DNA from 2 places in the Streptomyces sp. NPDC048566 genome. Region 1 is predicted to be linked to the other one. Evidence: riboswitches for the same ligand, from Rfam matches in the RefSeq annotation. Region 1 holds a riboswitch; the other holds the start of a gene.
What was found. A riboswitch is a leader RNA that binds a small molecule or an ion and turns the genes downstream of it on or off. The one in region 1 is predicted to bind cyclic di-AMP.
Positions count from the first base shown of each region.

Region 2: linked by a shared signal. The riboswitch ahead of ACGFS9_RS05150 (C40 family peptidase) and the one ahead of ACGFS9_RS27545 (transglycosylase SLT domain-containing protein) in region 1 are both predicted to bind cyclic di-AMP.

Region 1 covers NZ_JBICWL010000025.1:72,442-79,333, reverse strand. Annotated here, with positions in the region: gene ACGFS9_RS27550 (polyprenyl synthetase family protein) at 1-692, opposite strand, end outside; cyclic di-AMP (ydaO/yuaA leader) riboswitch at 2,622-2,816, shown strand; gene ACGFS9_RS27545 (transglycosylase SLT domain-containing protein) at 2,821-3,537, shown strand; gene ACGFS9_RS27540 (HAD family hydrolase) at 3,739-4,560, opposite strand; gene ACGFS9_RS27535 (FAD-dependent oxidoreductase) at 4,944-6,167, opposite strand; gene ACGFS9_RS27530 (ATP-grasp domain-containing protein) at 6,195-6,892, opposite strand, start outside.
Region 2 covers NZ_JBICWL010000002.1:294,519-301,410, reverse strand. Annotated here, with positions in the region: gene ACGFS9_RS05170 (8-amino-7-oxononanoate synthase) at 1-619, shown strand, start outside; gene ACGFS9_RS05165 (DUF397 domain-containing protein) at 632-856, opposite strand; gene ACGFS9_RS05160 (helix-turn-helix domain-containing protein) at 870-1,727, opposite strand; gene ACGFS9_RS05155 (ATP-binding protein) at 1,939-2,400, shown strand; gene ACGFS9_RS05150 (C40 family peptidase) at 2,621-3,094, opposite strand; cyclic di-AMP (ydaO/yuaA leader) riboswitch at 3,098-3,296, opposite strand; gene ACGFS9_RS05145 (hypothetical protein) at 3,616-3,921, opposite strand; gene ACGFS9_RS05140 (urease subunit gamma) at 4,785-5,087, shown strand; gene ACGFS9_RS05135 (urease subunit beta) at 5,104-5,415, shown strand; gene ACGFS9_RS05130 (urease subunit alpha) at 5,408-6,892, shown strand, end outside.

The DNA.
Region 1 (6,892 bases):
TCGTGCGACTCGGACGCGATGTCGAGGACGTCGTCCGCGAGCTGGAAGGCGACGCCGAGCCGCTCGCCGTACTGCGTCAGCACGTCGACGACCGTCTCGTCGGCGCCCGACATCATCGCCCCGAAGCGGCAGGCCACGGCGACCAGCGAGCCGGTCTTGCCGCTCAGCACGTCCAGGTAGTGGTCGACCGGGTCCCGCCCGTCGCGCGGCCCGGCGGTCTCCAGGATCTGGCCGGTCACCAGCCGCTCGAACGCCTCGGCCTGGATGCGGACGGCGTCGGGACCCAGGTCGGCCAGGATGTAGGAGGCGCGGGCGAAGAGGAAGTCGCCGGTGAGGACGGCCACCGAGTTGCCCCAGCGGACGTTGGCGCTGTCGACGCCGCGCCTGACGTCGGCCTCGTCCATCACGTCGTCGTGGTACAGCGTGGCGAGGTGCGTCAGCTCGACGACCACGGCCGAGGGCACGACACCCGGCGCGTAGGGATCACCGAACTGGGCGGCGAGCATCACGAGGAGCGGCCGGAACCGCTTCCCGCCGGCCCGCACGAGGTGCTGGGCGGCTTCCGTGATGAAGGGGACCCCGCTCTTGGTGGCTTCGAGCAAACCCTCCTCGACAGCCGCCAATCCGGCCTGGACATCGGCTTCGAGAGCCTGGTCCCGCACGCTCAGCCCGAACGGCCCGACGACGGTCACGAGAGGTTCTCCTGTCTGCTGACGATCACATGGCGAACTCGGTCGATCATTCTTTCGATGACACGGTTTGTCGATGTGTCGCTGCCATCACTCAAGTCAGCGTATCCGGTCACGTTTCGATCACCACGAGCGCCCACCGTCCCCCGGCCGACGTGACCCCGCCGGGAGGTACGCCGGAATACACCTGTAAGACACACGGAACCGCCCGTGCGCCGCATGCCGCGGGTACCCCTCCCGTCCGGGCGGTATCCGACGGCCGTCGACATGTTCACGATCACCTACTGCTCCGCCGACGGCCCGGCGCCCCGCCCCCGGGCCCTGCGGGGCCGGGGGCGCACGGGAGAGAGGGGCGTGGCCCCCGGTTCGTCCGCGTCCGGCCCCGAGCCCGGCCCGCGGACGATCACCCCGCCCCCGACCCGTCCCGCTCCCCCGGCGCGGCTTTCCGCCAGGGGCACGGAACCGCCGCCCGCACGCCCCCGCGTCCTCCCCCACGCCGTCCCGCGCGACCTCGGCCGCGCCGCCCCCGCGCCTCCTCCCTCCCGCCCGCCGTCCCCCACGACCCGGTCCGGTTGCCGCACCACCGTTCGACGCGTCCCGTGCGCCGAGGCGAGCCCCCGGGCATCCGTCCGGCCCTCCCCCGTGGAGCCGCGCGCAGGACGCCCTCGCCCCACTCCACCCCTCCCCGACGGCGCCCGACCGCTCGCCCGGACGCGGCGCCCGGCGGCCGACAAGCCACCCCGACGCTCCGACGCTCCGGGGGCGCCTCCCCGACCCGCCGACCGGCCGGACCCCACCACACGGCCGCCGGCACCCCTGGGTAAGCCGGACTCCGCCCCCCGCCCGCGTCCGGGGCCGCCCTGCACGGTCTCGGCACAGCGGACGGCACGGCGGACGGCACGCCGGACGTCGCGCGGGGCACGACCGGAGGCCCTTCCGCGTGCCGGGACCTCGGTCGCCCAGCGGCCCGCCACCCCGACCCTGGCCACCGGCCGCGCGGGCGGTTCGGTTCGGCATCCCATCGGGACCGCCCGACCGCGCCGCGGGGCGCCACCCGCGCGCCCGCCCCGCCGGGGGCGGTCGTCGCGGTCCGCCGGGCGGACGACCGCCGTGACGCACGGGCACCCCCTCCAGGCGGTTCCGACCTCGGCACGGGCCCGCCCGGGGGTCAGCCGTGCCCGCCCCGGCGGCCGGACCGCCGGCCCGGTGCCCGCCCGTGAGGTGATGGGGCGTGGCACATGGACGGGGCGCCCGGCAGGCTTCACCCGTCTCCGGTTGACCGCCCGCGCGGGGTCGGCCCGGCGCCAAGCCCGGCGCCGGGTCACATCGGATCGGGTCGATGCGGGTCGGGTCGGGTCGAGGCGGGTCGGGTCGAATCGGGGCGGGGCACAACGTCGCCCCGCTGAGTCGACGGCGTCCCGTCCCCTGACGCCGCCTCCTTTCTCCGAGGTCCGGCGGACCGACGCCGGGCCCAATCGGCCGCGCACGCAACGGCGTTCGCCCGGCGGCCCGCGCCGCTTCCGCCCCACCCCCGTCAACTCATCGCGCGCGGCGCGGCGTTCGCCGGGCCGGCCGGCCTGCGGCGCCTCCGCCGGTCCGCTCGTGCGTGACGCACCCCGGCAGGGCCTGTCCGGCATGCGGGCGCCACCGTGACCGTCCCGTAACTCCCGGCACGCCAAACGGCGGTGGCGTAATGCCCGACTTGCCCGTCATGCCGCGTTGGCGACCGTTGCACGCGTGAATTGAGTCACCCGCCGACCAGTGGATCACCCTCGGCCCACCACCCACGAACCCCTTCACCAAAGGCAAGTTGAGGATTCAATTCCGGCGCAAACGGACGTTTCGCCACGCCCCCAAAAGGGCGAAAGCGATCTTCAACGCCACATCGGGCCTTGTTCCCGACATGTGCAGTCGCATACGTTCTCGTCGACCCCGGGCGGATCGCCGAATCCTGCCGTCGCCCGGAACCCATCCACCCACGCACACACGGCAGGAGCGGGGGAACCACAGGTAGGCCGCCGATCCGGAAGACCGGACCGGCTAGGGGTGAAGCCGCGCCCGAAACGCGGCCGGGCATCTCCCGCCCGAACCCGACAGCTCACCTCGCAGGCGTCGGAGAGGACAATTCGTCATGCCCGCAGGCACGCACCGCCCCGCCCGCAAGAACATCGTCACCCGCGGAATGATCGCCGCGGGGACGGGCGCCCTGGCCTTGGCCCTGCCGCTCGTGAGCGCGACCGGCGCCCACGCCGCCACCCCCCAGGCCGCCAAGACCGCGGCCGTCCCCAACGTCCAGCTCATCACCTACAAGGTGGTCGCCGGCGACACGCTGACCAAGATCGCGAAGAAGTACCCGTCGAGCGGCGGCTGGAAGAAGCTGTACACGGCGAACCGCGCGGTCATCGGGAACGACCCGAGCCACCTGCGCACGGGCCTGACGCTCACGGTCGGCACCAAGACCCTGAAGTCGGCCGCGGCCACGACGACCGCCAAGACCACGGCCACCCAGGCGTCCGCCACCACGTACGCGAACAACCTGGACGGCTGGATCAAGGAGTCCCTGGACATCATGGGCAAGGCGGGCATCCCCGGCACCTATGACGGCATTCACCGCAACGTGATGCGCGAGTCCTCGGGCAACCCGAAGGCCATCAACAACTGGGACTCCAACGCCGTCGCGGGCACCCCCTCCAAGGGGCTCCTCCAGGTCATCGACCCCACGTTCCTGGCCTACCACGTGCCCGGCACCTCGATGGACCCCTACGACCCGGTCGCCAACATCACGGCGGCCTGCAACTACGCCGCCGCGAAGTACGGCTCGATCGACAACGTCAACGGCGCCTACTGATCCCCGCGGCGCACCCTCTCCCCCCACACCACGACATCGGCCGGCGGCACCCACGGGTCCGCCGGCGGTGCCGTACGAGAGGGGCGCCTCCGGATCGCGCGGGCACCCTCCGGGGGCCCGGCCCGCCGGGCCCCGCCGGGAGGTCCGCGCGGGCACCCTCCCGAGGCCGCGGGGCGGGCGGCGCCGGTACCGAGGCCCGGGTCAGCAGCGCTCTCCGCACCCGAAGACCCGCTCCAGGACCACCGCGATGCCGTCGTCCTCGTTGGACAGCGTCACCTCGTCGGCCACCGCTTTCAGTTCGGGATGCGCGTTGGCCATCGCGACCCCGTGTGCCGCCCAGTCGAACATCGGGATGTCGTTCGGCATGTCCCCGAACGCGAGCGTCCCCGACGGGCTCAGCCCGAGACGGGCCGCGGCGAGCGCGAGACCGGTGGCCTTGGTCACTCCGCATGGCTGGAGTTCGACGGTACCGGGCCCCGACATGGTGACCGTCGCCAGCGAACCGACCACTCCCCGCGCCGCCGAGGCCAACTCGTCGTCGGACAGCGACGGATGGCGCAGCAGCACCTTGCTGATCGGCTGCGCCCACAGGTCGTCCCGGCTCCGCACCCGCACAGCGGGCAGCGTCGGGTGCGGCATGACGTAGCCCGGCTCGATGAGGGTCAGCCCGTCCACGCCGTCCTGGTCCACCGCCGCGTACAGCAGGCCGACCTCCGCCTCGATCTTGCCGAGCGCCGTCTCCGCCAACTCCCGTTCCAGCGTGACCGACCAGAGCATCCGGTCGGTTCCGGCGTCGTAGAGCTGCGCGCCCTGCCCGCACACCGCCAGTCCCCGGCCGCCGAGTTCGTCCAGCAGCGGCCTGACCCGCGGTGCGGGGCGGCCCGTCACCACCAGGTGCCGGGCACCTGCCGCGGTCACTTTCGCCAACGCGGCCCGCGACCGGTCGGAGAGCGTGTCGTCGCCGCGGAGCAGCGTTCCGTCCAGGTCAGTGGCGATGAGTGAATATGCAGTCGGAGCGGCCATGATCCGAAGAATACGGATCGCGGGACCCGTCGACCCCGCCGGAACCGGACGACGTCCGGTATCCCGTCGGCAACGCCGTTCACCGCACGGTGGCAGGCGCGTTGCGACCGGTTGGGATCACGCACGGCCCGCTTCCGTCCGGTCGGACTTTCCCGTGCAGGACCGATCACAACGGCTCAACACCGCCGTTCCCCCCGCGCCCGTCCCACCCGAACCACCGGAGCGGCAGCACACGACGGGGTGCCGGCGGCCGGTTCCGGGACCGGGGGGGGACGCGGGCGGTCACCCCGGCGGGCAGGCGGAAACGTCCGTCGCCCGATCGGGCGACGGACGTCCACGCGCCCGGCCGGTCCCGGGTCCACCGGTGACCGGCCACCGGACGCTCACCCGTGGGCGGCCGCCAGATGCCGGGCCAGACGCGGCGACGCGAACCGGGTGCCGCACACGAACCGCATGACCGGACCGTACGAGGACGCCGCGGGCAGGCCGGTGAAGTACAGGCCGGGAACCGACGAGCGGTATCCGGCGCCCAGCCGCGGAGTGCCGCGGCTGACGGCCAGCGCGGTCCGCAGCCCGTCCCCGAGGAAGTCCATCGCGGCGATGTCCACGCGGTATCCGGTCGCCGCCACGACGTGGTCGGCGGACAGGTCGTCCAGCCGGCCGCCGTGGGTCTGCACCGTGAGGACGGGCTTGCCCTCCGCGGCTCCCGCCCGGACGATCCGCCGCACCTCGCGGACGGCGACCCTGCCCTCGAAGCGGTCCCGCAGCCACCAGGCGCCGAGCGGTCCGAGCACCCGGCGGACCAGGTAGTGCCGTGCCCCGGCGGGCAGATGGCGGTAGGGCTGCGCGTGGTGGCTGAGGGCCCACAGCGACCAGGCCCGCCCGAACGGCGACTCCGGGCGCAGCTTCGGCTGGTCCCACGGCGGCGCGCCGAAGTCCACCGCTCCCCGCCCCCGGGACACCACCGTCACCCGCGCGCCCGCCTCCGCCGCCAGCACCGCCGTCTCCAGCGCGGACTGGCCCGCGCCGACGACGATCAGGTCCTTGCCGGCGAACCGGCTCAGGTCGTGGTGCTGCGAGCTGTGCGACAGGGGTCCCGAGGGCGTCGGCCCGTCCGCCGCCGCCTCGGCCAGCGCGGCGGGCAGATACGCCAGCCCGGACAGCCCGGTGGCCACGACGACCGCCCGCGCCGTGAAGGACTCCCCCGAGTCGAGCTTGAGGACGAAACCGTCCGGGCCGCCCGGGGAGCCCCGGCCGCTCCCGCGGTCGACCGAGACGACCCGGACCTGCTCCAGACCGGGCACGAGCCGCTCCTGGAACCACTGCCCGTAGCCGATGAACGTCTCGACGGGAATGATGTCCTCGTCCGTGGCGAGCGGCCGCGTCCCCGCGGCAGCGCAGTAGTCGCCGAGGGTGTGCCCCCGCTGCGGGGCGTCGATGCTCGACGCGGCCGGGGTCGACTTCAGGAGCATCCCCTCGGGCATGTGGTCGCGCCAGCTGACCATGGGTTCGCCGAAGACCCGCACCGGAATGCCCCGCGCCCGCAGATGGGCGGCGGTGGACAGCCCGAACGGCCCCGCGCCGATGACTGCTACCGGATGGTTCACGAAGTCCCTCCCCAGGACGTACGACGCCTACTTCGTGGTGGAACCGCCGCCGCGGCGGCTGGTCCGCCACAGCTGGTGGAGATGGCGCGCGCCCGGCCGGACCAGGCGCGCGAGCATCGTGAAGAACGGCCGCAGGTCGTCACCCGCGAGCCAGGCCAGCTCCGTACCGCTCGCCCGGGCCGGCGCGTGCGGTGTCGTGTAGCCGCTGCGCCGGTAGGCGAGCAGGGCCGGCAGGTCGATGTTCTCCACGACGTACCGGTGCCCGGTGCGCTGTTCCCCCTCCGGAACCCGGCGGCCGGTCAGATGCAGGTGCAGCGCACGGACGACGTCGATCCCCGACTCGCTCTCGAAGAGGCGGAACTGGGCGCCCATGCGCGGGTTGAAGTCGAGCAGCTTGTACCGGCCGTCCCGGCGGTCGAACCGCAGGTCGAGGTCGATGACGCCGGTGAAGCCGATCCGCTGGACGAACCGCGCGGCGATGTCCGCGAGTTCCGGGTTGTCGACGACGTACGCGTGCGCCGTCATGCCCGCGTGCGGCGGCCACGAGCGGACCTTCACGCCGGTGAACATCGACAGCGGCGTCGAGTCCGCGTCGAAGCAGGCGTGCACGATCCAGTCCTCCGCCTCCTCCCTCGGCAGGTACTCCTGGAGGATCACACCGGGCCGCGGCCCCCAGTCCCGGGCGAGGGCCAGCAGCCCCTCGCGGGTCGCGATCCGCGTCGTCC
Region 2 (6,892 bases), on a different contig from region 1:
GGACGGCGACGCCGCGCCGCTCGGTGAACTGGCCCTCGCCTGCCGGGAGTACGGGGCCGGGCTGGTCGTGGACGACGCACACGGGCTCGGCGTGCTCGGGGACGGCGGCCGCGGCGCGCCGCACGCGGCGGGACTCGCCGGGGCGCCGGACGTCGTCGCCACGGTCACCCTGTCCAAGTCGCTGGGCGGTCAGGGCGGGGCGGTCCTCGGCCCGGCGGCGGTCGTGGACCACCTCGTCAACGCGGCGCGCACGTTCATCTTCGACACCGGTCTCGCCCCGGCCGCGGCGGGCGCGGCGCTGGCCGCGCTGCGGCTGCTGCGCGAGGAGCCCCGGCGGGCGGCGCGGGCGCGCGAGGTGGCGCGGTCCCTGCACGCCCGGCTGACGGCCGAGGGCCTGTCGGCGGTCCGTCCGGACGCCGCCGTCGTCTCCGTGCGGGCACCGTCCCCCGAACGGGCCCTGCGGTGGGCGGCCGACTGCCGCGAGGCGGGCCTCGCCGTCGGCTGCTTCCGTCCCCCGTCGGTGCCCGACGGGGTGTCGAGGCTGCGGCTGACGGCCCGCGCCGACCTCACCGACGAGCAGATCGGGCGGGCGGTGGACGTCATCAGCCGCAGCCGGTGATCCGGTCCCGGATCAGGCCAGACCGCTGACGAACCCCTCCCAGGCGGCAGGGGCGAACAGCAGGGCGGGCCCTGCCGGGTTCTTCGAGTCGCGTACCGCCACCGTCCCGGACCACGGTCCGGAGCCGGGGCGAGCCGTCTCGACGCAGTTGTTCATTCCCGTGCTGCGGCTGCTGCGCAGCCAGCGCACGTCGCGCAGTGCAGTGCTGGAGGGTACGTACCGAGGCGATGCAGACATGGGGGGTGCCTCCTTACGCGCCGTCACCTATCCCGGCGATGTAGTCCAACGAGTCCTCGGGCGAAAGGGCGTGGAACCGAAGGGTGTCGAAGGCCTCCGTGTAGGCCTGGAGGTCTTCTTTCCGTTCGAGATAGAGGCTACTCGTCAAGTGGTCGAGAACAACCACATCCAGATCAGTAGTGTTCGGAAAGGAGAAGATAACGAAAGGCCCGGTGATCCCGATGTGCGCCCCGGCCGCGAACGGCAGTACCTGAAGCCGGACTTGGGGCAGGGTCGCGGCCTCCCGGAGCCGCCGGAGCTGACGGGACATCACCTCCGGCCCGCCCACCTCCCGCCGCAGCACCGCCTCGTCGAGCACCGCGCACAGCTCCAGCGGAGGATCGGCCCGCAGCACGTCCTGCCGGGCCAGCCGCACCTCGACCAGGGCGTCGAGCCTGCTCTCCTCCAGCCCCTCCACGGCGGCCCGCGTCACCGCGCGCGCGTACTCGGGCGTCTGGAGCAGGCCCGGAACGACGGAGGTCTCCAGGGTCCGCATCCCGCTCGCCCCCGATTCCAGGCTGATGAAGTCGCGGTACGCGGGCGGCAGCACCCCGCGGTAGGCGTGCCACCAGTGGTGCCGCCCGTTGCCCTCGGAGCCCGCCAGCACGACCAGGAGATCGCGCAGTTCGGGGTCCGCGACACCGTAGGCGTCCAGCAGACGCTCCACGTCGGCCGGTTTCACCCCGCTGGTGCCGGTCTCGATGCGGCTCACCTTCGACTGGTGCCAGCCGAGCAGCCCCGCCGCCTGGCCGCTCGTGAGACCCGTGCCGGCGCGCAGCGCACGCAGTTCGGCACCCAGTTTGCGGCGGCGTACCGCGGGACCGTGCTGCATGCCCGTTCTCCCTACTCCTCTCAAGTCGCCCGAATACGCTCTGCCGACGCAGAGTTCACCGCATCGAGCGACAGATATATGCATTACTCGGTGGATCGCACCCGCGACCGGCCCGGTAGTGGCAGTCTTGCGCAAGCACCAGTCCGGGACCGTACTCGAACCATCCGCTCCGTGTCGGACTCCGGTCCCGTGGGAAAGGGACGACGTCGCCATGGCAGATCACCAGGAAGCAGCCGTCACTCTGCCGAGCGAGGCCGTCTCGGTCTCGGTGGCCCGTAGGTTCGTGGCGGACGTGCTGGCCGAGTGGGGTCTGCCGGACGGCGCGGAGGTCGCCGAGACCGTCCGCCTGGTGGTGTCCGAACTGGCGACCAACGCGGTGCAGCACACCCTCGGCCAGTCCCCCACCTTCACGGTCGACGTGTGCCTCGAACGGGAGGAACGCCTGCGGATCGGGGTCACCGACAGTCATCCGCGCTTTCCCCGGCGGCTGCCCGCGGCGGTCCAGCAGGACAACGGCCGCGGGATGGTCATCATCCGCTGGCTCGCCAAGGAGTGCGGCGGCAGGCTCAGCGTCCGCGCCACCCGGGAGGGCGGCAAGACGGTCTCCATCGAGCTGCCCTGGACGGCGGCGGTCCAGCCGGTCGCCGCGGGAGGGGCCCCGCCCGAGGGGTAGCCCGCCCGGCTCCGCCGTGCCGCCCGCCCGTCCGGAGGGGCGCGGCCGGCTTCGCCGTCCCGGCACCGGGCCGCGCGCACCGCGGGGCGGGGCGCCCCGGGGCCGGCGCACCGGACGCGCGGCGGTTCGGCCCCCGGGAAGCGGGCCGCCGGGCGCCGCGAGGGCGGTCGGACCCGGTGCCGTTCGCCGGCGGCGGTCCGAGCCGCCGCCGGCGGACCGGTCAGCCGACCCGGCCGTACCAGACGCTCCGCGTCCAGATCTTCTGCAGCCTCACCACGTCCCCCGTCTTCGGCGAGTGCCAGATCCTCCCCTTCCCGGCGTAGATGCCGACGTGGTAGACGCTCCGGCCCGAGTGGAAGAAGACCAGGTCCCCGGCCTTGCGGTGCGAGGCGGAGACGTGGTGGGACGTGTTGTACTGCGCCGCGGCCGTACGCGGCAGCTTCTTGCCCGCCTTCTTGTACGAGTAGAGGGTCAGCCCGGAGCAGTCGAAGCGGTGCGGCCCGGTGGCGCCGTACTTGTACGGGGCGCCGTGCTTGGAGGCCGCCACCCGGAGCGCCTTCGTCGCGGTGGTGGCCGCCTGCGCCTCCGCCGCCCCACCGGGGAGCACGAGGCCGCCGCCCACGGCGGCGAGGGTGAGGGCCGAGGCCGTACCGGCCCTGGTCCACAGCGACGGGACACGATTGAGCGCAGTCATGCGCAACCCTTCGTCAGCCGCCTGTGAAGGATGACCTGTCGGATTCGGGCTGGCGAAGTTGCCCGGCCGCTGGCGCGGCTTCACCCCAAGGACCGCCCGGAGGGCTGCTCCGGCGGACCGTCGTGCTGGGTCCTCCACTCCTGCCGATCCACTTCTGTCGACCGGTCATCCGGGCGGCGGCAGGACTCGGCGTCCGCCCGGACCGCCCCGCCGCCGTGGCGGGGGCTTGTCGTCGGAAGGGATCTTCACCCATGAACGTCGGAAAATCCGAGCGGAACCGGTGTTTTGTGGGCTTACTCACCACTCACCCGTTCGGGTGGACGCCTCTGTGTTCGAAGGGGTGTTGGGGCCGCGGACGACGCCCGCACCTGCGCCGGAGCCTCCCGATCCGCGCCGGGGCCCTTCCCGTCGCGCAAGTCGGGGGGCCCGGGAAAGTGCCGATTTCTACGCCATCAGGGGGTACACCATCTGGTGCGTTTGAGTCGCGGGCCGGGGTGCCTGCGGCGTCCGCGCGCGGTGCCTCAACTGCCGGGCTCGGGAGGCGTCGTGACCCGCGCGGTCCGCCGCTCGCCGTCCAGCGCGCGCAGGGCCCTGGCCAGGGTGGAGGCGTGCACCTCGCTCTCGCCCCGCTGGTGCATCAGCGCGAGCGCGTCCCGCAGCGCGGTCGCCCTCCCGACCAGCGCCTGGGCCGCACGCAGCCCCCGGTAGGTGTCCCCGGGGCGCGCCGGGTTGATCCGGCCGACCAGGTCGACGACGTCCAGGTAGCGGTCGATCAGCTCGGCTTCCGCACGGGTCAGGGCCGGCAGCGGAGGCGGGTCGGGGATCACCGGCCGCCCGCCCGGTGCGGCGCGCGGTGCCCGTGACCGCGGTGCCGCGGGCCGACTCCCCGGCGCGGGGCGGCGGTCGGTGTGCCGGCCCGGGGGTCCGGCTCCGGCGCCCGGTGGCGCGCGGCGGTGCAGGGGGCGCTCGGCGTGTCGATCCGGAGGGGCGGTTCCGGTCCCGGCCGTCCCGGGGTGGAGGGGCCGGCGGGTACGGGCGGGACGGGGCGGGCGGACGGGCGCTGCATGGGCACGCCTCCTCGCGGTCGATGACTCGACGTCTGTCAAAAAGGTACAGGCCGTACGCCGTTCGCCGAGAGGCCCCGGTCGTGACCGGACTCCCGCTCCCGGCGCCGGGGACGCCCGGGGCGCGCCGTCCGCCGCGGTCCGCGATCCGTGATCCCGGGGAGGGCGGCCGTGCCGGGCCGGCTCCCCGCGTCCGGCCGGCGGGCCGCGCCGGTGCGGACCCGGACCCGGTGCCCGGGCGGGAGGGTGCGCGCGCGACGCCCCGGCACCGTCCGTGCCGTATACGGTCCGGGCGCGCGCCCCCGGTGCCGCGCCCCGCGACCGGTGGGCGGGGCGGCCGTGACGGGCGGGCCGGGTGTCGGGTCCCCCTCGGAGGTGATGCGGCCCGGGTCCGCGCTCCGCGCCGGGTATGCGACCGGTCGGCTGCCGGTCATGGGGTGATCAATGGCTGGTTAACGTAGTTGAAACTCCGCCCCACTAATCTGCCGATCCACGCCGCCGGGGGTTCTTGTGTCCGGATCGGCGAAGAACGCGCCATGTGTCGGTGTGTTACATCTATCCCGCCGCGATGGCTGCGGCACCCGGGCCCCGCACGGTCCGGAGCGAGGACTGTGAGGTGGGACGCCGTGCAACTGACCCCGCACGAGCAGGAGAGGCTGCTGATCCACGTGGCCGCCGACGTGGCCGAGAAGCGCAGGGCCCGCGGGGTGAGACTGAACCACCCCGAGGCGGTCGCGCTGATCACGTCGCACCTCCTGGAAGGCGCCCGGGACGGCCGCACCGTGGCCGAGCTGATGTCCTCGGGACGCAAGATCCTCACCCGTGACGACGTCATGGAGGGCATCCCCGAGATGATCCACGACGTCCAGGTCGAGGCGACCTTCCCCGACGGCACCAAGCTCGTCACCGTCCACGACCCGATCGTCTGAACGGGGGAGCGACATCGTGATTCCCGGAGAGATCCGCTTCGCCGACGGCCCCGTCCGCTACAACGAGGGCCGTGAGGTCACCCGCCTGACCGTCCTGAACGCCGCCGACCGGCCCGTCCAGGTCGGCTCCCACTACCACTTCGCCGAGGCCAACCCCGGACTCGACTTCGACCGCGGAGCCGCCCGGGGCAAGCGGCTCAACGTCGCCGCCGGCACCGCCGTGCGCTTCGAACCCGGCATCCCCGTCGCCGTCGAACTCGTGCCGCTCGCCGGCACCCGTACGGTGCACGGGCTGCGCGGCGAGACCGGAGGTGCCCTCGATGCCTGAGATCTCACGGGCCGCTTACGCCGACCTGTTCGGCCCCACCACCGGCGACCGCATCCGGCTCGCCGACACCGACCTGTTCGTCGAGATCGAGGAGGACCGCTCCGGCGGCCCCGGACTCGCCGGCGACGAGGCGGTCTTCGGCGGCGGCAAGGTCATCCGCGAGTCCATGGGCCAGTCGCGCGCCACACGCGCCGACGGCACCCCGGACACGGTCGTCACCGGGGTCGTCGTCATCGACCACTGGGGGATCGTCAAGGCCGACATCGGTATCCGCGACGGCCGGATCGCCGGCATCGGCAAGGCCGGCAACCCGGACACCATGGACGGCGTCCACCCCGATCTGGTCATCGGCCCGGAGACCGAGATCATCGCCGGCAACGGGCGCATCCTGACCGCGGGCGCCATCGACGCGCACGTGCACCTCATCTGCCCGCAGATCGCGGACGAGGCCCTTGCCTCCGGGATCACCACGCTCGTCGGCGGCGGCACCGGTCCCGCGGAGGGCTCCAAGGCGACCACCGTGACCCCCGGTCCCTGGCACCTGGCCCGGATGCTGGAGGCGATGGAGGGATACCCCCTCAACTTCGGTCTGCTCGGCAAGGGCAACACCGTCTCGCACGACGCGATGCTGTCGCAGATCCGCGGCGGCGCCCTGGGCCTGAAGATCCACGAGGACTGGGGGGCGACGCCCGCCGCGATCGACGCCGCCCTCACGGTGGCGGACCGCACCGGCATCCAGGTCGCCATCCACACCGACACGCTCAACGAAGCCGGCTTCGTCGCCGACACCCTCGCCGCGATCGCCGGGCGCGGCATCCACGCCTACCACACCGAGGGTGCGGGCGGCGGGCACGCGCCCGACATCATGTCCGTGGTCTCCGAGTCGTACGTGCTGCCCAGTTCCACCAACCCGACCCGGCCCTACACCGTCAACACCGCCGAGGAACACCTCGACATGCTGATGGTGTGCCACCACCTGAACCCGGCGGTGCCGGAGGACCTGGCCTTCGCCGAGTCCCGCATCCGGCCCTCGACCATCGGCGCCGAGGACATCCTGCACGACCTCGGCGCCATCTCCATCATCTCGTCCGACTCCCAGGCCATGGGCCGGGTCGGCGAGGTGATCATGCGCACCTGGCAGACGGCCCACGTGATGAAGCGCGCCCGGGGCGCGCTGCCCGGGGACGGCGGCGCCGACAACCACCGCGTACGTCGCTATGTCGCCAAATACACCATCAACCCCGCGCTGGCGCAGGGGCTCGCCCGGGAGATCGGCTCGGTCGAGAGCGGCAAGCTCGCCGACCTGGTGCTCTGGGAGCCCGCATTCTTCGGGGTCAAACCGCACCTCGTCATCAAGGGCGGAACGATCGCCTACGCGCAGATGGGCGACGCCAACGCGTCGATCCCGACGCCGCAGCCGATCCTGCCCCGGCCGATGTTCGGGGCCGTCGGGCGGGCCCCGGCGGCGAACTCGTTC